Regions from separate parts of the Peribacillus sp. NPDC097295 genome, predicted to be linked through region 4. Evidence: riboswitches for the same ligand, from Rfam matches in the RefSeq annotation. Region 4 holds a riboswitch; each other region holds the start of a gene.
What was found. Region 4 has a riboswitch for cobalamin ahead of mmgD (citrate synthase). Riboswitches for the same ligand answer to the same signal wherever they lie in the genome.
Positions count from the first base shown of each region.

Region 1 (3,167 bases), on a different contig from region 4:
TTGTATTACCGGTATCCCTATCGATTGGTGGCGCCTATTTACTCCTGATCGATAATCTGGCTCGTTCTGTAACCGCTACGGAAATTCCGCTATCGATATTGACAGCCATTATCGGCGCACCATTCTTTGCGATTCTACTTAGAAAGACAGGAGGTGGGTGGTCATGAAAATCGAGGTGCAGGGAGGGAATTTTTTCTATGCTAAAAAAAGAGAGAAAGCTCCTTTCCTTTACCAGACCGACATTGACTTTTCGTTGAATGACGGAGAGATCATGGCGATTCTTGGTCCGAACGGTGCGGGTAAAACCACGATGCTGAAGTGCATCACCGGCCTTCTGGATTGGAAAAAAGGTCAAACGCTCATCGACGGAAAACCGCTTACTGCGTTATCACGCAAAACGATCTGGAAACGAATCGGTTATGTTCCTCAGGCACATAAAATGGTTTTCGGGTTTACTTTGGAAGAGCTTGTCATTATGGGAAGGGCGCCTTATATCAGTACGCTATCCCAGCCTTCTGCAAAGGATCGGGAGGCTGCCATCGCTGCTCTTGAAATGGTTGGCATTGCTCACCTTGCCAAAAAGTCCTGTAATTCCGTCAGTGGTGGGGAACTGCAACTGGCCTTGATTGCTCGGACGCTTGTGTCGGAGCCGGATGTATTGATTCTTGATGAACCGGAGTCGCATCTTGATATTCAAAAACAAATCGTGATTTTACAGACACTAAAGCGGTTATCGAAAGAGAAGAACATTTCTTGTATCATCAACACGCATTATCCGAACCACGCATTCTACTTGGCTGACCATGTTTTAATGACTGCAAAGGAAAAGCGTGTGGTGTATGGCGAAGTCCGCGAAGTGATGACGGAAGCCCGGATGAAGGAGTATTTCGGAATCGAAATGAAGAAAATCATTTACGAGGAAGAAGATGACTTTTTGATCGAAACGATGGTGCCGAAAGATCTAGGTCTTTTACGTGATCAAAGTACTTGTCGTTTTAATAACTTTTAATCGCAAAAGAAGGCAGCCAAACTGATTGGTTGCCTTCTTTTGCGTTCGAGAGTTACAGAATGTTAATGAATGCGATTTGAAAGTAATCTGAAATATCATATAATACGGTTTCAGAAATAGTGTATAATGAGAGGCAGTGAAATGATATACCTATGAACGATTTGGTGTCTGAAAAGACTTGAAAGGGAAGTTGGTGAAATACCAACGCGGTCGCGCCACTGTAAATGGGAGTAAACGGACGAATGCCACTGTATGAACGAACGTATGGGAAGGCGCCGTTAACAATGACCATGAGCCAGGAGACCTGCCAAAATTCGTACACCAGTTACCTACGCGGATAGGGAGGTGTGTGGCAGAGCTATGCGTCCGTATGTTTAATGCCATACAAGCATCTTCCGTTTTGATGGGGGATGCTTTTTTGTATGCCTTGGAAAATTACAAACCATATGTAGAGAGTTAATTGATTGACCTTTGCTTTTAAAACGATAAAGAAACGCAATTATGATGGGGGTTTTAAAATGAGGAAGATATATAGTTTCATCCTTGTGGTTGGATTGACGATCAGTATGCTGATTGGCTGCAACGATACATCTAAGGAAGGAACAAAAGAGAAGCAGTCGACAAATCAAGCTGAAAATCAAAGCTTCCCACTTACTTTACAAGATGCAGTTGGTGAAAAGGTCGCCATCGAGCAGAAGCCGGAAAAAATCATTTCATTAATCCCGAGTAATACCGAAGCGGTCTTCGCCCTTGGGTTAGGGGAGAAACTTATTGGAGTTTCCGAGAATGATAATTACCCGGAAGAAACGAAAGACATCCAAAAAGTTGGCGGAATGGAAATAGACACCGAGATGATTGTATCCTTACAGCCGGATATCGTTCTTGCTCACGAGAGTGCTCATAATTCCAAAGAAGGTATCCAGCAGCTTAAGGATGCTGGAATTCCGGTACTTACCGTAAACGATGCTCAAAGTTTTAAAGATGTATATACGTCTTTGGAGATGATTGGGAAGGCAACGGGGGAACTTGATAAAGCAAAGGAAATCGTTGCGACGATGCAGAACAAGCTAGAAAAGATCAAAGTAAAAGCCAAGGCCATAAAGGATGAGGAAAGAAAAAGCGTGTTAGTGGAAGTTTCACCGTCACCAGAAATTTATACGACGGGGAAAAACACTTTCATGGACGAAATGCTGGGCATCATCTCAGCGGATAATGTATCGGGAGAATTGGATGGATGGGTAAAACTTGATGAAGAGTCATTGATTGCGGCCAATCCGGATGTCATCATTACAACCTATGGGTATTACACAGGAAACCCAGTCAAAGAAGTCACGGGACGAAGTGGATGGGAAGACATCAAGGCAGTTAAGAATGGAGAGGTCTTCGATGTTCATTCGGATCTTGTCACTCGATCCGGTCCAAGGCTTATAGAGGGAGTAGAGGAACTTGCCAAATCAGTCTATCCGAACGTATTTGACAACTAAACGGGCAATGGCCTATATATTTGCTCTATCGTTTTTGATTATCTCGATGGTAATTGGGATCTCGATAGGCTCGGTATCAGTACCGGTACCGATGCTCTTACAAATCATCGGCACAGAAGTTCTTCATTTGCCCATTGCCGTAGAACCAGATGAGACCTTGACGAATATCGTGATGAACATACGCCTGCCGAGGGTGTTGCTTGCAGGTTTGGTTGGAGCATCGCTTGCAATTGCAGGGGCAGCGTTTCAAGGGTTGCTCCGGAATCCACTGGCTGATCCCTACACATTGGGAATCTCCTCAGGCGCTTCTCTTGGTGCCGTGTTAACGTTGTTCTTAAATATTTCATTGCCGTTTTTTGGCCTCTATACATTGCCTACATTAAGCGTTCTATTTTCATTGATTACGATTTTTTGCGTACTGACCTTCGCCAGAAAAATGGATCGATCGATGAAGGTGGAAACGATTATTTTAACCGGTATCATTTTCAGCTCGTTTCTAAGTGCCTTCATCTCGTTGATGATTGCATTGACGGGTGAGGAATTAAGGCAAATCATCAGCTGGCTGATGGGAAGCGTCTCTATGCGCGGTTGGAATTATATTGCGATTATATTGCCATTTTTCATCGTCGGTTCGCTGATTTTGATGATGAACACCCACGAACTGAATGCGATGA
Region 1 covers NZ_JBIWCW010000002.1:129,664-132,830, forward strand. The annotation lists gene ACIQXN_RS03865 (FecCD family ABC transporter permease) at 1-167, shown strand, start outside; gene ACIQXN_RS03870 (ABC transporter ATP-binding protein) at 164-1,009, shown strand; cobalamin riboswitch at 1,155-1,335, shown strand; gene ACIQXN_RS03875 (ABC transporter substrate-binding protein) at 1,528-2,493, shown strand; gene ACIQXN_RS03880 (FecCD family ABC transporter permease) at 2,501-3,167, shown strand, end outside.
Region 1: linked by a shared signal. The riboswitch ahead of ACIQXN_RS03875 (ABC transporter substrate-binding protein) and the one ahead of mmgD (citrate synthase) in region 4 are both predicted to bind cobalamin.

Region 2 (3,167 bases), on a different contig from region 4:
TAAGGGACAAAAACAATTACGTGAAGTGGCTGAGGCCGGCGGAGGGGAATTTGAAACCGTCAATGATGCCGATGATTTCAATAAGATGTGGGATGAAGAGCGTAGGGATCTCTGGAACCAATGGTGGAGTTGGGGCAATGAAAATTGGAGTATCGTTCGAGATGAACAAAATAAGAAGATATCCTCTTTACTTGAAGAAAAAAACGATTTCTCTAGATTGTCCTCTGATGAAAGCAATCGCATGTATGAAGCTACGAGTTATTTAAAGGATAAGGATCAAATAAATTATGAGACATGGGAGGAAGTTCGCAGTCTGGTCAAACAACGCCGTGAAATAATAAAAGAGTATTATGACGATAAATATGAAGAGTTGAATACGACTGTGAAAAATGAAGGAGAGAGTTTGAAAGAATCGATTAAAAAGAAAGAAGAAGAGATGAAAGAGAAATATAAAAATTAGAAAATCAAAACCCGCATGATGGTTTCACGCGGGTTTTGATTTGACCTTTATTTGAATAGTTCCGGATATACGGTCTTGGCGGCTAGTTCAACAGCTTCGCCGATACGCGGTCCCGGACGTGACATGACATCTTCGTTAAGCTGATATACTTGATTTTGCTTCACTGCGCTGATATTTCCCCAGCCTTTGCGGGATTTGATTTCATCCACTGCATTTTCCACATAGCCAACGGTTGTAATGATTGTATCTGGGTTGCGCTTGACCACTTCTTCATCAGCTATTTTTGCCCAGCCCTTCTGGTCGGTGAAGATATTATCGATACCGGCCGAAGCTAAAATCTCTTGTTGGAAGGTTTCTGCTCCTGCTGTATAAATTTCAGGGGAAGGACTGATTTCGAAATATGTTTTTTCTTTAGAATCAACATTCGCCACTTTGTCTTCAACATCTTTGATTTGTGTTTGAATAGTCTGGACTAATTCATTCCCTTTTTCCGTTACGCCCATTACTTCGGCGATTTGATTAATATCTCCATATACATCATCGAAATTCACTGCCGATTTAATGATAAAAATAGGAATGCCGGCATCTTCTAGTGGTTTTAATGTTGCTTCATCACCAATCGTATAGGCAAGGATGATATCTGGTTTCAAAGCGATGATTTTTTCGGAGTTGATCGTCATCGAATCAGAAACACGTTCAACTTCTTTAGCTTCCTCAGGATAATTATCATAATCGGTCGCTCCAATCACTTTATCACCTACGCCCAGGGCATATAGAATCTCTGTATTACTCGGTTGAAGTGAAACGACCGTTTTCGGTACTTTATCAAACGTAATTTCTTTTCCATTATCATCAGTGACGGTATAGGCTTTGACATCTTCAGTTGTTTTAGGATCTTGTTTCTCTGTGGATTTTTGGTCATCATTTGAGGCACATCCAGTAAGGAAAAGGGCAAGCATCAGAATGGCAATCCAACTGAATCTTAACGTTCTTTTCATGTTTTATTCCTCCACTTTCTTTTTCATCGGTTTGGTTGGATATGATTTGCTGATAAAGGGAATCTCTTTGACACCAAGCTGTTTATTGACATAGACAGCCATCACGAAAAGAACATTAGCAAGCAAATGAGCATAATCAAAAAGGATAGACGGTACCTCTTTTTCCGTACTGACTTTATGTAAGGCCCTTACTGATTTCTTTGCTTCGCTACGACAAGTGTGCAAAATGCAAGCAGCCGTTGAGCCTTGCGGAAGCACAAATGTTTCAATGCTTTCCTTTACTTCAGCGACATAATAGTCATAGATGTCACTAAGACGGTTCAAATCGTCTTCGCTTATGGCTAATTTCCCACGGGCAGAACCATTTAAATGATAAGCCATCGGCATCAGTTCCATTAAATCATTGTACACTTCAGGAATTTCTTTCGTTAACGAAGCTGCCAGTCCCATCTGTGTCGTCAATGAATCGGTGCGGATTTCATAATCTACAGTTGATGCCGATTCGCGCATGAATGGGTAACATAAAAAACGAAAATCTTTCTTCGACAAAACGTTTCCTCCTTTTCTGGGTAGTGTGAATGACCTTCGCAGTGCTGTTCGACGGCAAAAGAAAAAGCCGACCAAAGGTATTGGTCGGCAAACGGACATCTATGTATCTCGAATTAGAAAAAAGATGGAAGAGTGCCGTACAATCCTCTTAACTTCCGAAGAGCAAAATACGATAAAAAAAAGGCAGGTCTCCTGGCTCGTGCATCTTTTTACTCTAAGAACCTTCCCATTTGAAATGAATGAATGGTATCGTGCGTGCGGATTCATCCTCAAACAGTGGTATATTTCTTATTTCATTAGCACTTACAGTTGCGGAAACAGCTTCGGTCTTACACCGAATTCCCTATTAAGCTGACAAGTCAGCACCTATTTTCTGCATGGTTCATATTCACTTAGTACCATTTTAGCATAACTAATTGCATAAATAGTCAAAAAAATTCAGAGAATGCAGCTTATGGGATAAATTATCTAGTAAACTCACTTTATAGGTTGAAATTGGAGGTTATTGTAAAATTAATGTCGAATATATAAGAGTTGAACATGAGTGATTTATGAAATTATGGGAGGTAGAGGATGATTTATAAACAGGTGAATCAAAAATTGGATATGATTTTAGAAAATATAGAAAAGGTCATTATTGGGAAAAGGGATATTGCAGAATTGAGTCTGGTGGCTCTCCTTTCCGGGGGACATGTCTTATTGGAGGACGTACCAGGTGTGGGTAAGACCGTCATGGTCCGCGCCCTCGCAAAGTCCATCGGAGCGGATTTCAAACGGATACAATTCACACCAGACTTGTTGCCGTCTGATGTAACGGGTGTGTCGATTTTCAACCCAAAGGAACAGGAATTCATCTTCAGGCCGGGACCGATCATGGGCCATATTATATTGGCTGATGAAATCAACCGAACATCCCCGAAAACGCAATCCGCCCTGCTTGAAGGGATGGAAGAAGCAAGTGTGACGGTGGATGGCGTGACAAGGAAATTGGAGCAGCCATTTTTTGTCATGGCCACTCAAAATCCAATTGATTACGAAGGTACATACCCTCTTCCAGAGGCGCAGTTGGATCGTTTTTTGTTGAAAATGAAAATGGGCTATCCGGATGTAGCGGAAGAAATTGAAGTGTTGCACCGGGCTCAATACACCGCACCTATTGA
Region 2 covers NZ_JBIWCW010000015.1:23,705-26,871, reverse strand. The annotation lists gene ACIQXN_RS17665 (VWA domain-containing protein) at 1-460, shown strand, start outside; gene ACIQXN_RS17660 (ABC transporter substrate-binding protein) at 508-1,458, opposite strand; gene ACIQXN_RS17655 (hypothetical protein) at 1,462-1,968, opposite strand; cobalamin riboswitch at 2,173-2,392, opposite strand; gene ACIQXN_RS17650 (AAA family ATPase) at 2,581-3,167, shown strand, end outside.
Region 2: linked by a shared signal. The riboswitch ahead of ACIQXN_RS17655 (hypothetical protein) and the one ahead of mmgD (citrate synthase) in region 4 are both predicted to bind cobalamin.

Region 3 (3,167 bases), on a different contig from region 4:
TTCAATGAATTTTTCATGTCGCGCTGCCGGATCCGGGCTAATCCCGATGATGACAGCATCGAGCTCTTCGAATTGCTCATTATGGTCACGGAAATCACACGCTTCCGTTGTACAACCGGGTGTCATGTCTTTTGGGTAAAAATATAATACAACGTGTTTACCACTGAATTGTGATAGGGAAACTTGTTCTCCGTTGTTTGCTGGCAGTTGAAAATCAGGTGCTTTTTCTCCAATGTTAAGTGTCATTCTAACCCCTCCATTTCTTTCATTATGGTAAGCGTACCCAATAATCGAAAGAAACACAACTTTCATTTCTTCTTGTTCTTTTCCTTCTGCTCGAAATCGATTACGGCCCTTATCACAAAGGCGGCCGGAAGCGTGTAGCCAATGAATGCTTGGATTGTCGCGATCATCCGGCCAATCCCGATTGGCGAGATATCCCCGTATCCAACCGAGAACATTGTCATCGCACTAAAATAGAAGGATGTCTTCAGCTGCTCAGAAAAGGTCCCATCCAACCGATTGCCCATATCAAGAATCACCGAATGATTCTGAAGCTCGTATAATAAATAAATCAGTGCAAAACCAACTAATAATGTCGCATATAAATTGCCGAGCCAGAGCATATCTTCAAGAGAAAACTTCTTTGCCTCCGACTCAGAAAGAAATAAGGTCCGAATGCTCATCACCATGCAAAAGATAATCCCCACAATCAAAATATAAAAGGTCATCCCTACGCCTCATTTCAAAACAGCCCACTCCCCCTATACATACTCTTAAACGAGTCAATATATGCTCGGTTTAGGGGGGCAGACCCTATTTCCCAAACACTTCAGATCGAAAAATACGTAGATGCAGCAGGCGTTTTGACGATATGCGGTGGGGGTCAGACCCCATTTCCCGACTTTTTCCTTGTTGACCCATACAATTGGGGTATGCTAAGATGGGTTAAATTTTTATAATATTTTATATTATTAGAATTTACTATCTGTTTTTTATATGGACGAGTTTTTTTGAATTTAATATGTGGAGATAGGTTCCTAATTTTTTAGGATGAAAAGGGAAGTCCGGTGTAATTCCGGCGCGGTCCCGCCACTGTAATGGGAATGTTAGGGCTATGTTTGTTGCCACTGATCTTTATGATTGGGAAGGCTTTAGCCGCTAAGTTAGATTCCTTGAGCCAGGAGACCTGCCTATTTCGACAACACTGTTTTAACCTACGGGAGATAGGGAAGTGTTAGGGACCTTATAAGGATAAGGGGTATTTTCGTGCCCCTTTATTTTAAGCATTTCTAACTTTCTCTTTTGACGGTTAGGGGTGCTTTTTTTGTTGATATTTCATTAAAAGGAGATGGATGTGTTGAAAAGTAGTAATATAGGGTACCCACGAATCGGTGAGGATCGTGAATGGAAACGTACATTAGAGGCATATTGGGCTGGAACATTAAACGAAACGGAATTCACGTCGCAATTGGAAGCGATCCGTTTAGGCAATTTGCAGAAACAAAAGGATCAAGGCATCAATATCATCCCGGTCAACGACTTTACGTTATATGATCAAATGCTCGATATGTCCGTCATGTTCGGCCTGGTGCCTGAGCGATATTCGGCTTATAAAGGTGGCAGTGTCCCCCTTTCCGTTTATTATTCAATGGCCCGTGGGAACAAGGATGAAGTCGCTTCCGAAATGACGAAATGGTTCAATACAAATTATCACTATATCGTTCCAGAGTTAAAACAGTCTCAGCTTACGTTGACAGAAAACAAGCCGCTTGCCGCTTACCGCGAAGCCAAGGAAAAACTAGGAATCGATACGAAACCGGTTATAGTCGGACCTTACACATTCATTTCTTTGTCAAAAGGCTATGATAAAAAAGATCTTCCGGCCATCATCCTGAGCTTGTTGCCTTTATACACAAAAATTTTGCGAGAGCTGGAACAAGAAGGCGTGAAGTGGGTGCAGATCGATGAACCTTCCCTTGTTTCTTCCCTTTCCAAAGACGAAATGAAAACTGTTACATACCTGTATGAAAAATTGAATGAAGCTGCACCCAACTTGAACATCATGCTGCAAACATACTTTGATGCTGTAGAGCACTACCAAGAAGTGATCGACTTGCCCGTTCAAGGAATTGGCCTTGATTTGGTCCATGACAAAGGAAAAAATCTCAGCAATCTTCAAACAGTCGGTTTCCCGCAAGATAAAATACTTGGGGCCGGTGTGATTGACGGGAAAAATATTTGGCTTTCTGACTTGACGAAAAAAATCGAGTTGGTCGGGTCCATTACGAAACACGTAGCCGAAGATCGAATTTGGCTTCAACCTTCCTGCTCCCTGCTACATGTTCCAGTGACGGTTCGAAACGAGACAGAACTAGCTAGCGATGTGAAAGAAGCCCTTGCCTTTGCTGATGAGAAACTAGAAGAAATCACGCTTTTGGTCAGAGGGAACAACGAAGGTCTAGAATCAATCGAAGAAAAGGTGGCGGCAAACAAAGCTGCATGGCAGACCTTAAAGAATTCAAAGGCCAGAAACCATAAAGACGTGCAATCCGCTGTTGAACAGTCGAAGCTGCAAACCCATGGCCGTACCCTGCCATTTAAACAGCGCTATCAAAAACAACAGGAGTATTTCAACCTGCCTTTCCTTCCAACCACTACAATTGGAAGCTTTCCGCAGACCGCGGAAGTTAAACAGGCCCGCGGGAAATTCAAACGCGGTGAATGGACATCTGATCAATATGAAGCATTCGTGAACGAGGAGATTGGCAGATGGATTGATATCCAGGAAGAAATCGGCTTGGATGTCCTTGTGCACGGGGAGTTCGAACGAACGGATATGGTCGAGTTCTTCGGTCATAAGCTGGGTGGATTCGTCTTTCTTGAAAAAGGATGGGTTCAGTCTTATGGCTCCCGCTGTGTAAAGCCTCCCGTGATCTATGGCGATGTCCATTTCATCGATCCGATGACGGTCAAAGAAAGTGTGTATGCACAAGCCTTGACTAAAAAAACGGTGAAGGGAATGCTGACCGGTCCCGTTACGATTCTGAACTGGTCGTTCGTCCGTGACGATATTTCACGGGAAAATATCTGCTATCAATTGGCATTGGCCTTGAAACAAGAAGTAGAGGCATTGGAATCAGCAGGGATCAAAATGATCCAAGTCG
Region 3 covers NZ_JBIWCW010000005.1:4,789-7,955, forward strand. The annotation lists gene bcp (thioredoxin-dependent thiol peroxidase) at 1-246, opposite strand, end outside; gene ACIQXN_RS10780 (potassium channel family protein) at 309-731, opposite strand; cobalamin riboswitch at 1,018-1,211, shown strand; gene metE (5-methyltetrahydropteroyltriglutamate--homocysteine S-methyltransferase) at 1,352-3,167, shown strand, end outside.
Region 3: linked by a shared signal. The riboswitch ahead of metE (5-methyltetrahydropteroyltriglutamate--homocysteine S-methyltransferase) and the one ahead of mmgD (citrate synthase) in region 4 are both predicted to bind cobalamin.

Region 4 (3,167 bases):
TTGTATCAAGTAACACATAACGGGCAGTCTCGTACGCCTCTGTACTAGTAATCTCTTTATCTAACACATAATCTGCAATTGTCTCTAATAATACATCCGTCTGATTAATTCCATTCACCTTTAACATTTTTTCATTCCCTTTCTATACAAAGTCATTTATTATTAGAAATGGTCGTTGGTCAGAACGACCATTCGGCGAGCTGATAACTTACATTTTTTTAATTGGTTAAAATAGTGTGGTTACGACGCTCGCCTATATAATTTACACGCGGCCTAAAAAGTCGGTTGTTTGCATGTTGTTCAACCACATGAGCGCATAATCCTACTGTTCTAGCACTAAAGAAAATCGGTGTATAGATTTCAATTGGTAGACCTAGCATGTAATAGACAGGTGCCGCATAATAATCTAAATTCGGGTAAAGACCTTTCTCTCTTACCATGACATCTTCACCAGCTTCGCACATTCTATAAAGGAGATCATCTCCTTTATTGTCGCAAAGTTGTTTTAACGCTTTTTTCATGATAAGCGCTCTTGGATCCATCTTCTTCATATAGACACGATGACCAAAGCCCATTATCTTTTCTTTATTTGCTAATTTCTTTCCAAGCAACTGTTCGAACTTTTCAACTGTTCCAGCTTCTAAAAGCATGTACATGACCGCTTCATTTGCTCCACCATGTAAATTGCCTTTCAACGAAGCAACAGCTCCTGTTAACGCACCATACAAATCGGATTGTGTAGAAGCAATTACCCGAGCTGTAAACGTAGAATTTGGCATTTCATGTTCGCTATACAATAATAAAGATTGGTCGAAAACCTTTTCTTCCAGTTCTGTTGGCACTTTACCAGTAATCATGTAATAGAAATTTGCACTGTATGATAAAAGTTTATTTGGAAGAACAACCTCTTGCTTATTCAACACTCTATAACTATTTGCCACAATATTGGGAACTTTCGCCAATAGTTTGTAAGCGCGTTCTTTATTGGCCGTAGTTGAACGATCATCAAGCTGCTGTTCATAGCCGGCTAATGCGGAAATCCCTGTTCTTAACGCGTCCATAGGATGTGTTTTCTCTGGTAATAGTTTAAAAATCTTTAAAATATCAGTCGGTATTTCATATTCTTCCTTCAATTTATTCTCTAGGTACGCTTTTTCCTCTGAGGTTGGAAGATTATCATTTAGTAACAGATTCACAATATCTAAATATTCTGCATGATCAGCCAATTTAATTAAATCGTATCCTGCGATTACAATTTCACTTTGAACCGTATCAAGGAATGAGAGTCTCGTTTCTGACGCTATAATTCCATCCAGCCCAGGTGAGTAGTTTTCTTGTATCGACATTTTTACTCCTCCTATCCAAATTAACTCTTAATTGAAAGCGGTAACATTTTACCTCGATGATTGATACATACTTTTAAATCTCTTTTCACCCATCAGGAATAGCCTAACTGTCCTTAGATAAAATTGGGTCATAAAAAAACAACTTCCATTGGAAGTTGTTAATTAACGAATCGTTACCTAAATAAACATGATAATTCACAGTAATTATTCATGCCAAGTAATCCGCAATTAACACCTCCTATCCTCGTAGGTAATTGATGCATGATTATTCGGCAGGTCTCCTGGCTTATGATCATCACTTTTCGAACCTTCCCGTTTCTATAAGCATAGAATCAGTGGTATTTTTCGAATCGCTCCCAAATACAGTTGCGGGACAGCATCGGAATCAAACCGATTTCCCTTTTAAGCAAATAAAGTGAATCATTTTATTCGCACCAAATAATTAACATATTTAATTTTCTACTTAAATATACCAAATATTTTAAATATTTACAATTTAATATTTAAATTCCAAATAGGTCTTTCCATGCATTTTAGAAATATTTTGTATTAAAGTAGTAAAATATGTTGTTTAATCAGAAAATTCTGCATTTTAAATATTTATTTTAGCGTTTTATCTCATGCTCTGAAAAATGCTGGATGGACACCTTAAATCATTTGTACCCTTTTGATATACGCTAATGCTACGATTATTTCACTTCTATTGGACAAACAAGAGGCTGTCTCATAAGTCCCTTTTTTGAGTAAAATAACGCAAAATTGAAGAGGCAGAAGTGTTGTTAAATCAACATATCTGCCTCTCTTTATTTATTTAATTTAAGCTTAACTACCCTTTTTGGGACAGCCTCTTGTTTTACGTCTCAATATCATTATATTTACGTTTTCTAGTAAAACAGTTTTATACCCATATCGTTACCAAACAAACAAGCCAACAATCATGGCACTGAGCATGGAGACTGCCATTCCACTAAGCAAAAGCTTCCAAACATTCCTTCCGATGATGCTTGATCTTTCCTCGTCAAGAATGGAATTGAATGTTCCATAAATCATGCCGACCGTACTGAAATTTGCAAATGAAGTGAGGTACGTCACTGCAACAGCGACTGTATGTGGTGCCATACCGCTTATCTGATTCTTCAAATCCAGCAGGGCCACGAATTCATTGGTGGCGAGCTTGATACCCATTAATTGAGCAACATACATCGTATCTTCCCAGTTTAATCCAAACAAGAAAGCGAATGGACTAAAAATAACCGAGAAAATCTTCTGTATCGTCAACCCATCTACTGCAAGTCCTAATATACCATTCAGACTGGCAGTCAACGCGACATACCCGATTACCATGGCCATGATGACGATGACCATTTTGACTCCAACCAGCATACTGTTTGAAATCGTTGAAAAGAAGTCTTTACGTTCCTCTTTTGTTGGGATATACACGACATCGTCCTCTTTACTGACAGTAACGGGATTCAACATATTGGCAATCAGCAAGGCATTTAAACAGTTTAAGGGAATGGCTACGAACACAAACTCTGCCGGTACCATGGATAAATACGCACCGATGATGGAACCACTTATACTACTCATACTCATAATTCCGAATGTAAGCAAACGTTGGTCTTTTAAAGAAACAAGTTGCATCCGTATTACGGCGAGAGCTTCAGTGTTTCCGAGAAACATCATCTGGATAGAAAAGAAGCTTTCCAGTTTCGGTAAACCCGACACTTTTGAAATAAGCCAACCGACTTTATCTATAATCCAAGTCAGGATGCCGAAATACGAGAGAATATCAAAAAACGTAATGATAAAGATGATTGG
Region 4 covers NZ_JBIWCW010000006.1:60,444-63,610, forward strand. The annotation lists gene prpD (2-methylcitrate dehydratase) at 1-127, opposite strand, end outside; gene mmgD (citrate synthase) at 219-1,346, opposite strand; cobalamin riboswitch at 1,601-1,800, opposite strand; gene ACIQXN_RS12430 (NupC/NupG family nucleoside CNT transporter) at 2,259-3,167, opposite strand, start outside.